Regions from separate parts of the Cupriavidus sp. 30B13 genome, predicted to be linked through region 2. Evidence: predicted binding sites of a transcription regulator. Region 2 holds the regulator's gene; the other holds the start of a gene.

Region 1 (4,817 bases), 260 kb from region 2:
CATCCAGGTCAATGCGGCGGTCAAGAACGACGTGCTGGGCAAATACGTGCTGGCCACCGGCTCCGATGGCTACAAGACGGTGTTCTCGCTGGGCGAGCTGAATCCCGATTTTGGCAACCGCCCGAGCCTGGTGGCGTACGCCGAAGTGCTCAACGGCGCCACGGCGGCGCTCAGCACCGATGGCCCGCTGCGCGTGACCGCGCCCGGCGACGGCAAGGGCGGCCGCTATGTGTCGGGCCTGGTGCGGCTGGATGTGCGCGCGTCGGGCTCCACCGTGGCCGCCACCGACGGCGCCGTCTCGACGCAGTTCACGGTGAGCGGCGCGGTCAAGCAGAGCATGACCTTCGATGCGGCCGCGCTCCTGGCCCTGCCCGCCGTGACGCGCACCGTCGGCGGCAACACCTACACCGGGGTGAGCCTGTGGGACCTGCTCAACACCACCGTCGGTCTCGCCACCGATCCGGCCGCCAAGAACGCCTCGCTCGGCATGTACGCGGTTGCCACCGGCAGCGATGGCTACAAGGCCCTGATCTCGCTTGGCGAACTGGACCCCGGCTTCGGCAACCAGCCCGACCTGATCGCGTACGACATGAACGGCGCCGGCCTGGGCGGCAACGGCTTTGCACGCCTGGTGATTCCCAACGATGGCAAGGCCGGCCGCTATGTCTCGAACCTGATCAGCCTGGAGGTGTTCGCGGCCCCGCCCGCGCAGTGAACGCCTTGCCGGCGGCAAGCCGGCAGATCTACCGCGGCGGCTTTCTTCGTGCCCGCGGCCGATGGCGGCCGCCTGCCGCATACGCGACGATCCGAGTAAGCATGTACGCAAATATTCGTGGGAACGTCGCGCGCGGCCGTGTTGGAATTCTCCCGGACCTTCTCCGGGTTTCGCCGCCGCCCGCCGGCCCGGGCGGCGCGAGCCGATCCCGCACGCCGACCTCACCAGGAGCTTTCATGTCGCAGCCCCGCAGCACCGAGCACGATATCCACCCGCTTTTCCTGCAGCGCTGGTCGCCGCGCGCCTTTACCGGCGAGCCGGTCGACCCCGCCACGCTGCTGCGTTTCTTCGAGGCGGCGCGCTGGGCGCCGTCGGGCTACAACGCCCAGCCATGGCGCTTCGTCTATGGCCGGCGCGATACCCCCGCATGGGAGCCGATCTTCGGCGCGCTGTCGGAGTACAACCAGGGCTGGGCGCGCGGCGCGTCGGCGCTGGTGGCCATCCTGTCGCGCAAGGTGTGGATTCCGCCGGGCAAGAGCGAACCGCAGGACATCGCCACGCATTCCTTCGATGCCGGCGCGGCCTGGGCCAGCCTGGCCTTCCAGGCAACGCTGGCGGGCTGGCACGCGCATGGCATCGGCGGCTTCGACAAGACCCGGCTGCGCGAGGCGCTGGCGGTGCCGGACGACTACGCGATCGAGGCCGTGGTCGCCATCGGCAAGCGGGGCGACAAGGCGCAACTGCCCGAAGCGCTGCAGGCGCGCGAGCAGCCCAACCAGCGGCTGCCGCTGGCACAACTGGTGGCCGAGGGACGCTTCGCGTTCGAGGACCAGCCCGCCGCGTAAAAGTCGGCGCGTCGGCCCGTGGGCGCGTGGGCCGACTCCCGCGCGGCCAGCCCGAAACAGCAAGGCCGCCGGCAATGCCGGCGGCCTTTTCACTCGGCTACCCGCGGGCTCAGAAGTCCAGCCCGCCCGGCGCGCCGCCCGGCAGCGCGGGACCGGCATCGGCCTTGGGCAGCTCGATCACCGCCGCGTCCGTGGTCAGGATCAGGCCGGCCACCGAGGCGGCATTCTGCAGCGCGGTGCGCGTCACCTTGGTCGGGTCGACCACGCCGCCCTCCACGAGGTCGCCATATTCGCCGGTGGCCGCGTTGTAGCCGAAATTGCCGGTGCCCTCGGCCACGCGCGCCACCACCACGCTGGCTTCCTCGCCGGCGTTGGTGACGATCTGGCGCAGCGGCTCCTCCAGCGCGCGCAGCACGATCTTGATGCCGGCCTGCTGGTCGGGATTGGCGCCGGTCACGTCCTTGACGGCCTGGCGCGCGCGGATCAGCGCCACGCCGCCGCCGGCCACGATGCCTTCCTCCACCGCGGCGCGCGTGGCATGCAGCGCGTCTTCGACGCGGGCCTTCTTTTCCTTGACCTCCACCTCGGTGGCGCCGCCCACCTTGAGCACCGCCACGCCGCCGGCCAGCTTGGCCACGCGCTCCTGCAGCTTCTCTCGGTCGTAGTCGGAGGTGGCCTCGTCGATCTGGGTGCGGATGCGCTTGACGCGCGCCTGGATCTGTCCGGCATCGCCGGCGCCGTCGATGATGGTGGTGTTCTCCTTGCCGATCTCCACGCGCGCGGCCTGGCCCAGCGCTTCCAGCGAGACCTTTTCCAGCGACAGGCCCACTTCCTCGGCGACCACCTGGCCGTTGGTGAGGACGGCGATATCCTCCAGCAGCGCCTTGCGGCGGTCGCCGAAGCCCGGCGCCTTGACCGCCGCGGCCTTGAGGATGCCGCGGATGTTGTTGACCACCAGCGTGGCCAGCGCCTCGCCTTCCACGTCCTCGGCGATGATCAGCAGCGGGCGGCCGGCCTTGGCCACCTGCTCCAGCACCGGCAGCAGGTCGCGGATGCTGGAGATCTTCTTGTCCACCAGCAGCAGGAACGGCTGCTCCAGCACCACCACCTGCTTGTCGGGGTTGTTGATGAAATACGGAGACAGGTAGCCGCGGTCGAACTGCATGCCCTCCACCACTTCCAGCTCGTCGCCGAGCGACTTGCCGTCTTCCACGGTGATCACGCCTTCCTTGCCCACGCGGTCGATGGCCTCGGCGATGCGCTCGCCGATGGCGCTCTCGCCGTTGGCCGAGATGGTGCCCACCTGCGCGATCTCGCGGCTGGTGGTGGTCGGCTTGCTGATGCGGCGCAGCTCCTCGATGGCCACCGCCACGGCCTTGTCGATGCCGCGCTTGAGGTCCTGCGGGTTGAGGCCCGCCGCCACGTACTTGACGCCTTCGCGCACGATGGCCTGGGCCAGCACGGTGGCGGTGGTGGTGCCGTCGCCGGCGTTGTCGCTGGTGCGCGAGGCCACTTCCTTGACCAGTTGCGCGCCCACGTTCTGCAGCTTGTCCTGCAGCTCGATCTCCTTGGCCACGGACACGCCGTCCTTGGTCACCGTGGGGCTGCCGAAGCTGCGCTCCAGCACCACGTTGCGGCCCTTCGGCCCGAGCGTGACCTTCACCGCGTTGGCGAGGATGTTCACGCCTTCCACCACCTTGGCGCGTGCCACGTCGCTGAACACTACGTCTTTTGCTGCCATTGCTGTATTTCCTGTGTGTTTGTCTGGCTGGTTCGGGCCGCCGCGGCGGCAGCCCGGCGGCATGCTGCGCGTCGGCGCCTTAGCGCCTTAGCGCCTTAGCGCTCGACCACGGCGACCACGTCTTCCTCGCGCAGCACCAGCAGTTCCTCGCCGTCGACCTTGACGCCCTGCCCGGCATACTTGCCGAACAGCACGCGGTCGCCCACGCGCAGGTCGGGCGCGATGCGCTCGCCGGCCTCGTTGCGGCGGCCGGGGCCGACCGCCACGACCTCGCCCTGGTCGGGCTTCTCGGCGGCGCTGTCCGGGATGACGATGCCGGATGCGGTGCGGGTTTCGTTGTCGGACCGTTTGACCAGGACACGGTCGTGCAGCGGGCGAAGGCTCATGCTGGGCTCCAGAATGGGAAATGAAATCGGATCGGGCCGGCAGCGCATCGCGATGCATTGCCGGCGCGTTCCGGCGCGTCGGTGCGGGCGATCAGCACTCGATGCCGGCGAGTGCCGAGTATAGGAACGCTCCCACGGCCCGCCAACTGCTTGTTTCGCATTTCCTTAGTCAAGGGCATGCGGGCGGCCGCGCAGGCTCTCAGGCCGCGGGCGCTCAGTCCCGCGTGAACGACACGGGGAAGCTGTACTCGTACAGCGGGACGGACGAAAAGGCCGCGCGCGCACGCGCCGCCGGGTCCGCCTGCGTGCGCCAGCCCTTGCCCAGCAGCGCGGTGGTGCGCGTGGCCGGATCGTAGGGCGCCCAGCCGGCGACTGCGTCGGTGCCGGGGTTACCGGTGCGCGCGAACTGCGCCCAGATCGCGCCCATGCGGTCGCGCACCGCGAGCTGGTCCGGGCTGTCCTGCACCAGCGCGCGCGCCGCCTCGAGCGTGCCGAAGATGAAGGGCACTTCGGATGTGTGCGGCGAGCCCAACGCGCCGCCGCGCGCCGGCGACTTCCATTCGAACTGGTAGGCGTACACCGGCGCGCCCTTCTGCCCCGGCTTCAGCCCGGCGTTGCGCGCCCTGCGGTCGGCCACCGCCAGCGTCGGCAGGCGATAGTTGTAGTCGCCCGCGATGGCGATCAGCAGTTCGCTCGGCGTCGCCTTGCCGTCGATGTCGCGGTACGCGGCGATCAGGCGGTCGGTGTCGGCGTCGCCGAGACGCACGAAACGCTGCACGCGCTTGCGCACCTGCCCGGCCGACAGCGTGAAGTTGCTGGGATCGGACGCCAGGAAGAACGTGGCTTCCTGCGCGGCATTGCCGATCAGCAACGGAATGTCGGCCGCGAGCGGCGACGCCACCGGGTCGAACGGGTCCGTGGCGAACACCTGGCCGTCGAGCGTGGGGCGGAACTCGCTGACGCCGCCGCCGGCCGCCGCCACCTTGCCGAACGCGGCGATCAGCTTGTCCACCGGCACCTCGCGCAGGCGCCCGGCGTTGGCCGCGGTGAGGCCGAACTCGCGCAGGAACGCATGGCCGGCACGCGCGGCGTTCTCCGCGCTGGCCAGTTTCCATGCGCCGGAGCCGCTT
Region 2 (4,817 bases):
CAGGGCCAGCACGCCGCAGGCGGCGGTCAGGCGCAGCGGGCGGGCCAGCTTGCGGGAGGGCGGCTGCGTGCCGATGGACATGGGAGACTCCTGATTGGTTACTGGGCCGGGGACGGCGCCGTCAACTGGCGGCGCGGCGCGACCGGCGCGTTTCGCGGGCCGGGACGGCGCCGCTGCGCGCGCCTTGCGCGAGCATTTCCTCGGCGTGCTGCATGGTGGTGGCGGTCACGGTGGTGCCGCCGAGCATGCGCGCGGTCTCGACCACGCGGCCGGCGGCGTCGAGCGCGCGGATGCGCGAGCGGGTGACCGAGCCTTCCTGGCCGCGCGCGCTGGTTTCCTTGCTGACCAGCAGGTGCGCGCCGGCCTGCGCGGCCACCTGCGGCAGGTGGGTCACGCACAGTACCTGGCGCGCGCGGCCCAGCTCCTGCAGGCGGCGGCCGACCACCTCGGCCACCGCGCCGCCGATGCCGGTATCGACTTCGTCGAAGATCAGGGTCGGCGTGGGCGCGGCTTCGCTGGTGATGACGGAGATCGCCAGGCTGATGCGCGCCAGCTCGCCGCCGGAGGCCACCTTGGCCAGCGGGCGGGCGGTGACGCCGGCATGCCCCGCGACCAGGAACTCGACCTGCTCCAGGCCGTGGCTCTGGCCTTCCTCGAGCGGGTGCAGGGCCACCGCGAAACTGCCGCCGGCCATCGACAGGCCCTGCATGGCCTCGGTCACGCCGGCGGAGAGTTTTTCGGCCGCCACCTTGCGCGCCGCGCCGAGGTGCTGGGCGATGGTCAGGTAGGCGGCGCGCGCGGCGGCCTCGCGCGCCATCGCCTTGTTCAGGTCCTGGGCGGACTGCAGGTCGTCGAGCTGCTGGCGGCGCGCCAGCAGCTCGTCCGGCAGTTGTTCGGGCGGCAGCCGGTACTTGCGCGCGGTGGTGTGCAGCGCCTGCATGCGCGCCTCCACCACCTGCAGCCGCTCGGGGTCGAGGTCGAGCCGGTCGACGTAGCGGTTGAGCGAGTGGGCGGCTTCCTCGACCTGCACCTGGGCCGGGTCGAGCGCGGCCAGCACGTCGCCCAGGGCCGGGTCGACGTCGGCGAGCTGGCGCAGGCGCTGCACCACGCTGTTGAGCGTGGACAGCACCGAGCCGTCGGCTTCGGAGAGCGCTTCGAGCGCGGCGCGGCTGCCTTCGATCAGGCCGGCGGCGTGCGACAGGCGGTTGTATTCGGCCTGGATGTCTTCCCATTCGCCGGGCTGCGGCGCGAGCTTTTCCAGCTCGCCGACCTGCCATTCGAGGCGCTCGCGCTCCAGCGCCATCTCGCGCGAGCGGTGTTCCACCGTTTCGCGCTGGCGCACGCAGGCGCGCCACGAGCGCCAGGCTTCGGCCACGGCGCCGGCCTGCGCCGTGAGGCCGGCGTGGGCGTCCAGCAGCAGGCGCTGGGCGTCCGGGCGCAGCAGCAGCTGGTGGGCATGCTGGCCGTGGATGTCGACCAGGCGGTCGCCGATCTCGCGCAACTGGCCCAGCGTGGCGGCCGCGCCGTTGATGAAGGCCTTGCTGCGGCCGCCGGCGTCGACCGTGCGGCGCAGCAGCACCGTGCCTTCGTCGCCGGTGAGGTCGTGCTCGGCCAGCCAGGCGTCCAGCCCGGCCGGCGTGGCGAAGGTGGCGCCGATGCTGGCGCGGGCCGCGCCTTCGCGCACCACGCCGGCGTCGGCGCGCTCGCCCAGCACCAGGGCCAGCGCGTCGATCAGGATCGACTTGCCGGCGCCGGTCTCGCCGGTGAAGACGGTAAAGCCCGGGGAGAAGTCGAGGTCGAGGGTATCGACGATGACGAAATCGCGGATGGACAGGCTGCGCAGCATCGTGGGCGACGGGTCAGGGTCTGGGTTGGGTCGTTCGGGATCGTTCAGGGCTGGCTCGGGGCCGGATCGGTTGCGGCCGGCCCGGTCAGAGCCGGTTGTCTTCGCTCGGGTACTCGTGCCAGTGCAGCTTCTTGCGCAGCGTGGCGTAATAGTTGTAGCCGAGCGGGTGCAGCAGGTTGACGGTCTTGGCCGAGCGCCGCACCACGATGCGGTCGCCGGGCAGCAGCGAGGTCAGCGACTGCATGTCGAAGTTGACGCTGGCGTCGCGCGCGGTGGCCACCTCGATCGACACCTCGGCGTCGTGCGGCAGCACGATCGGGCGGTTCGACAGCGCGTGCGGGGCGATCGGCACCAGCACCAGGCCGGACAGCGTGGGATGCAGGATCGGGCCGCCGGCCGACAGCGCGTAGGCCGTGGAGCCGGTCGGGGTGGACACGATCAGGCCGTCCGAACGCTGGTTGTACATGAAGTAGCCGTCCACCGAGACCGCCAGCTCCACCATGCCGGAGATGCCGGAGCGGTTGACCACCACGTCGTTGAAGGCCAGCGCGGAGAAGATCACGCCGTCGTCGCGCACCACCTGCGACTCCAGCAGCATGCGGGTCTCGGATTCGTAGCGCCCCGACAGCATGTCGGGCAGCACCGACTGCACGTTTTCCAGCGGGATGTCGGTCATGAAGCCGAGCCGCCCGTGGTTGACGCCGATCAGCGGCACCGGGAAGCCGGCCAGCTGGCGCGCCAGGCCCAGCAGGGTGCCGTCGCCGCCCAGCACCACCGCGACGTCGGCGTGCTTGCCGATCTCGCCGGGGGGCAGGGCGGGGTAGTCGGTCAGCCCGGTGGCCAGGGCGGTCTCGCGCTCGAACACCACATCCTGGCCGTTCTTCAGGATGCAGGCGGCCAGCTCTTCCAGCGGGCCTTCGATGCCGGCGGTGGCGTACCTGCCGATCAGGGCGACGGTGCGAAAGGGGGCGCGCGCGGCGGCGGGCTTGGGGAGCGATGACATGCCCGGATTAGACCATACCGCCGTGACCATTGTCAGCACGCCGGCGCGCGCCGGCGTGCGCCGGCCGCCCGAACCGGGAAAACTTGCGTAAAATCGGGTGCATCATGGATGAACGTGCCAAAACGCTTCTCAAAACGCTGATCGAGCGCTATATCGCCGAGGGGCAGCCCGTCGGCTCGCGCACCCTGTCGAAGTACTCGGGACTCGACCTGTCCCCGGCCACCATCCGCAATGTGATGTCGGACCTGGAGGAAATGGGCTTCATCACCAGCCCGCATACCTCCGCCGGGCGCATTCCCACCCCGCGCGGCTACCGGCTGTTCGTCGACACCATGCTGACCGCCCAGCCGCTGGACGGCGCGCTCAACCTGGCCGAGCTGACCGGCAAGATCCAGGGCCAGCTGCACGGCCAGCAGCTCGGGCCGCAGCGGATGATCACCGCGGCGGCGCACACCTTGTCCAACCTGTCGCATTTCGCCGGCGTGGTGATGACCCCGCGGCGCGCGCAGGCGTTCCGCCAGGTCGAGTTCATGCGGCTGTCGGACAAGCGCATCCTGCTGATCATCGTCACGCCGGAAGGCGACGTGCAGAACCGCATCATCCAGACCGAGCTGCCGTACAGCCCGTCGCAGCTGGTCGAGGCCGCCAATTTCATCAACTCGCACTATGCCGGCATGAGTTTCGACAACGTGCGCGACCACCTGCGCGGCGAGCTGCAGGCGCTGCGCATGGACATGTCGCAACTGATGCAGGCGGCGGTGGAAGCGGGCAGCAGCGCCATGGCCGAGGAGGAGGACAACCATGTCTTCATCTCCGGCGAGCGCAAGCTGCTCGAGGTGGAGGACCTGTCCTCCAGCATGGAAAAGCTGCGCCGCCTGTTCGACGTGTTCGAGCACAAGACCGGCCTGCTCAAGCTGCTCGACGTCTCCAGCCATGCGCAGGGCGTGCAGATCTTCATCGGCGGCGAGAGCAAGCTGGTGCCGCTCGAAGACATGGCGGTCATCACCGCGCCCTACGAGGTCGACGGCCAGATCGTCGGCACGCTGGGGGTGATCGGGCCGACCCGCATGGCCTACGAACGGGTGATCCCGATCGTCGACATCACGGCGCGGCTGCTGTCCAGCGCGCTGAGCCAGAACTAGTGCGGGGCCAGGCGGGTCTCACGGACTGCCTGTTCCGTTCCGCCTGTCAGTTCGGCGAGACCCGGCGGCCGCGCGCGTTCGCCGCGGCCTGCCCCGCCACACCGGAAACACCATGAAGACTACTCCCGAACCGGCCTACCAGCATGGCCAGGCGCCGCGCACGGCGATCCTGCTCATCAACCTCGGCACCCCCGATGCGCCGACCCCGAAGGCCGTCGGCAGCTACCTCAGGCAGTTCCTGTCCGATCCGCGCGTGGTGGAGATCCCGCGCGCGGCCTGGCTGCCCATCCTGTACGGCCTGATCCTGCCGCTGCGCTCGCGCGCCTCGGCCATGAAATACGAATCGGTGTGGCTGCGCGAGGCGCACATGACCGGCTCGCCGCTGCTGGTCCACACCGAGCGCCAGGCCCACGCGCTGCAACTGCTGCTCAACCAGCACGGCCACGAAGTGACGGTGGCCTGCGCGATGCGCTATGGCAACCCGTCGATCGGCTCGGTGCTCGAAGCGCTGCGGCGCCAGGGCACCGAGCGCATCCTGCTGCTGCCGCTGTATCCGCAGTATTCCGGCACCACCACGGCGACCGCGTTCGACGAGGCATTCCGCGTGCTGGCGCAGTGGCGCAATCAGCCGGAGTTGCGGCTGGTCAAGCATTTTCACGACCATCCGGCTTATATTGCCGCCCTGCACCAGCAGGTGGGCGCATACTGGGCGCAGCACGGCACGCCGGATTTCGCGCGCGGCGACCGCCTGATCCTGTCGTTCCACGGGGTGCCGCGGCGCACGCTGGAACTGGGCGATCCCTACCATTGCGAATGCCTCAAGACC

What was found. Region 2 encodes HrcA, which represses chaperone genes, less so after heat shock. Its sites were predicted from a motif close to TTAGCACTCNNNNNNNNNGAGTGCTAA; they were not measured.
Region 1: a site for HrcA is predicted at 3,779-3,805, ahead of ACKI2N_RS08185 (co-chaperone GroES). Genes of this name have one in related genera too.

Annotation. Positions count from the first base shown of each region.
Region 1 is NZ_CP188223.1:1,767,034-1,771,850, reverse strand. It holds gene ACKI2N_RS08200 (molybdopterin-binding oxidoreductase) at 1-715, shown strand, start outside; gene ACKI2N_RS08195 (nitroreductase family protein) at 952-1,560, shown strand; gene groL (chaperonin GroEL) at 1,670-3,301, opposite strand; gene ACKI2N_RS08185 (co-chaperone GroES) at 3,397-3,687, opposite strand; gene ACKI2N_RS08180 (carboxylesterase/lipase family protein) at 3,902-4,817, opposite strand, start outside.
Region 2 is NZ_CP188223.1:1,502,237-1,507,053, forward strand. It holds gene ACKI2N_RS06995 (hypothetical protein) at 1-81, opposite strand, end outside; gene recN (DNA repair protein RecN) at 122-1,846, opposite strand; gene ACKI2N_RS07005 (NAD kinase) at 1,932-2,849, opposite strand; gene hrcA (heat-inducible transcriptional repressor HrcA) at 2,954-3,991, shown strand; gene hemH (ferrochelatase) at 4,104-4,817, shown strand, end outside.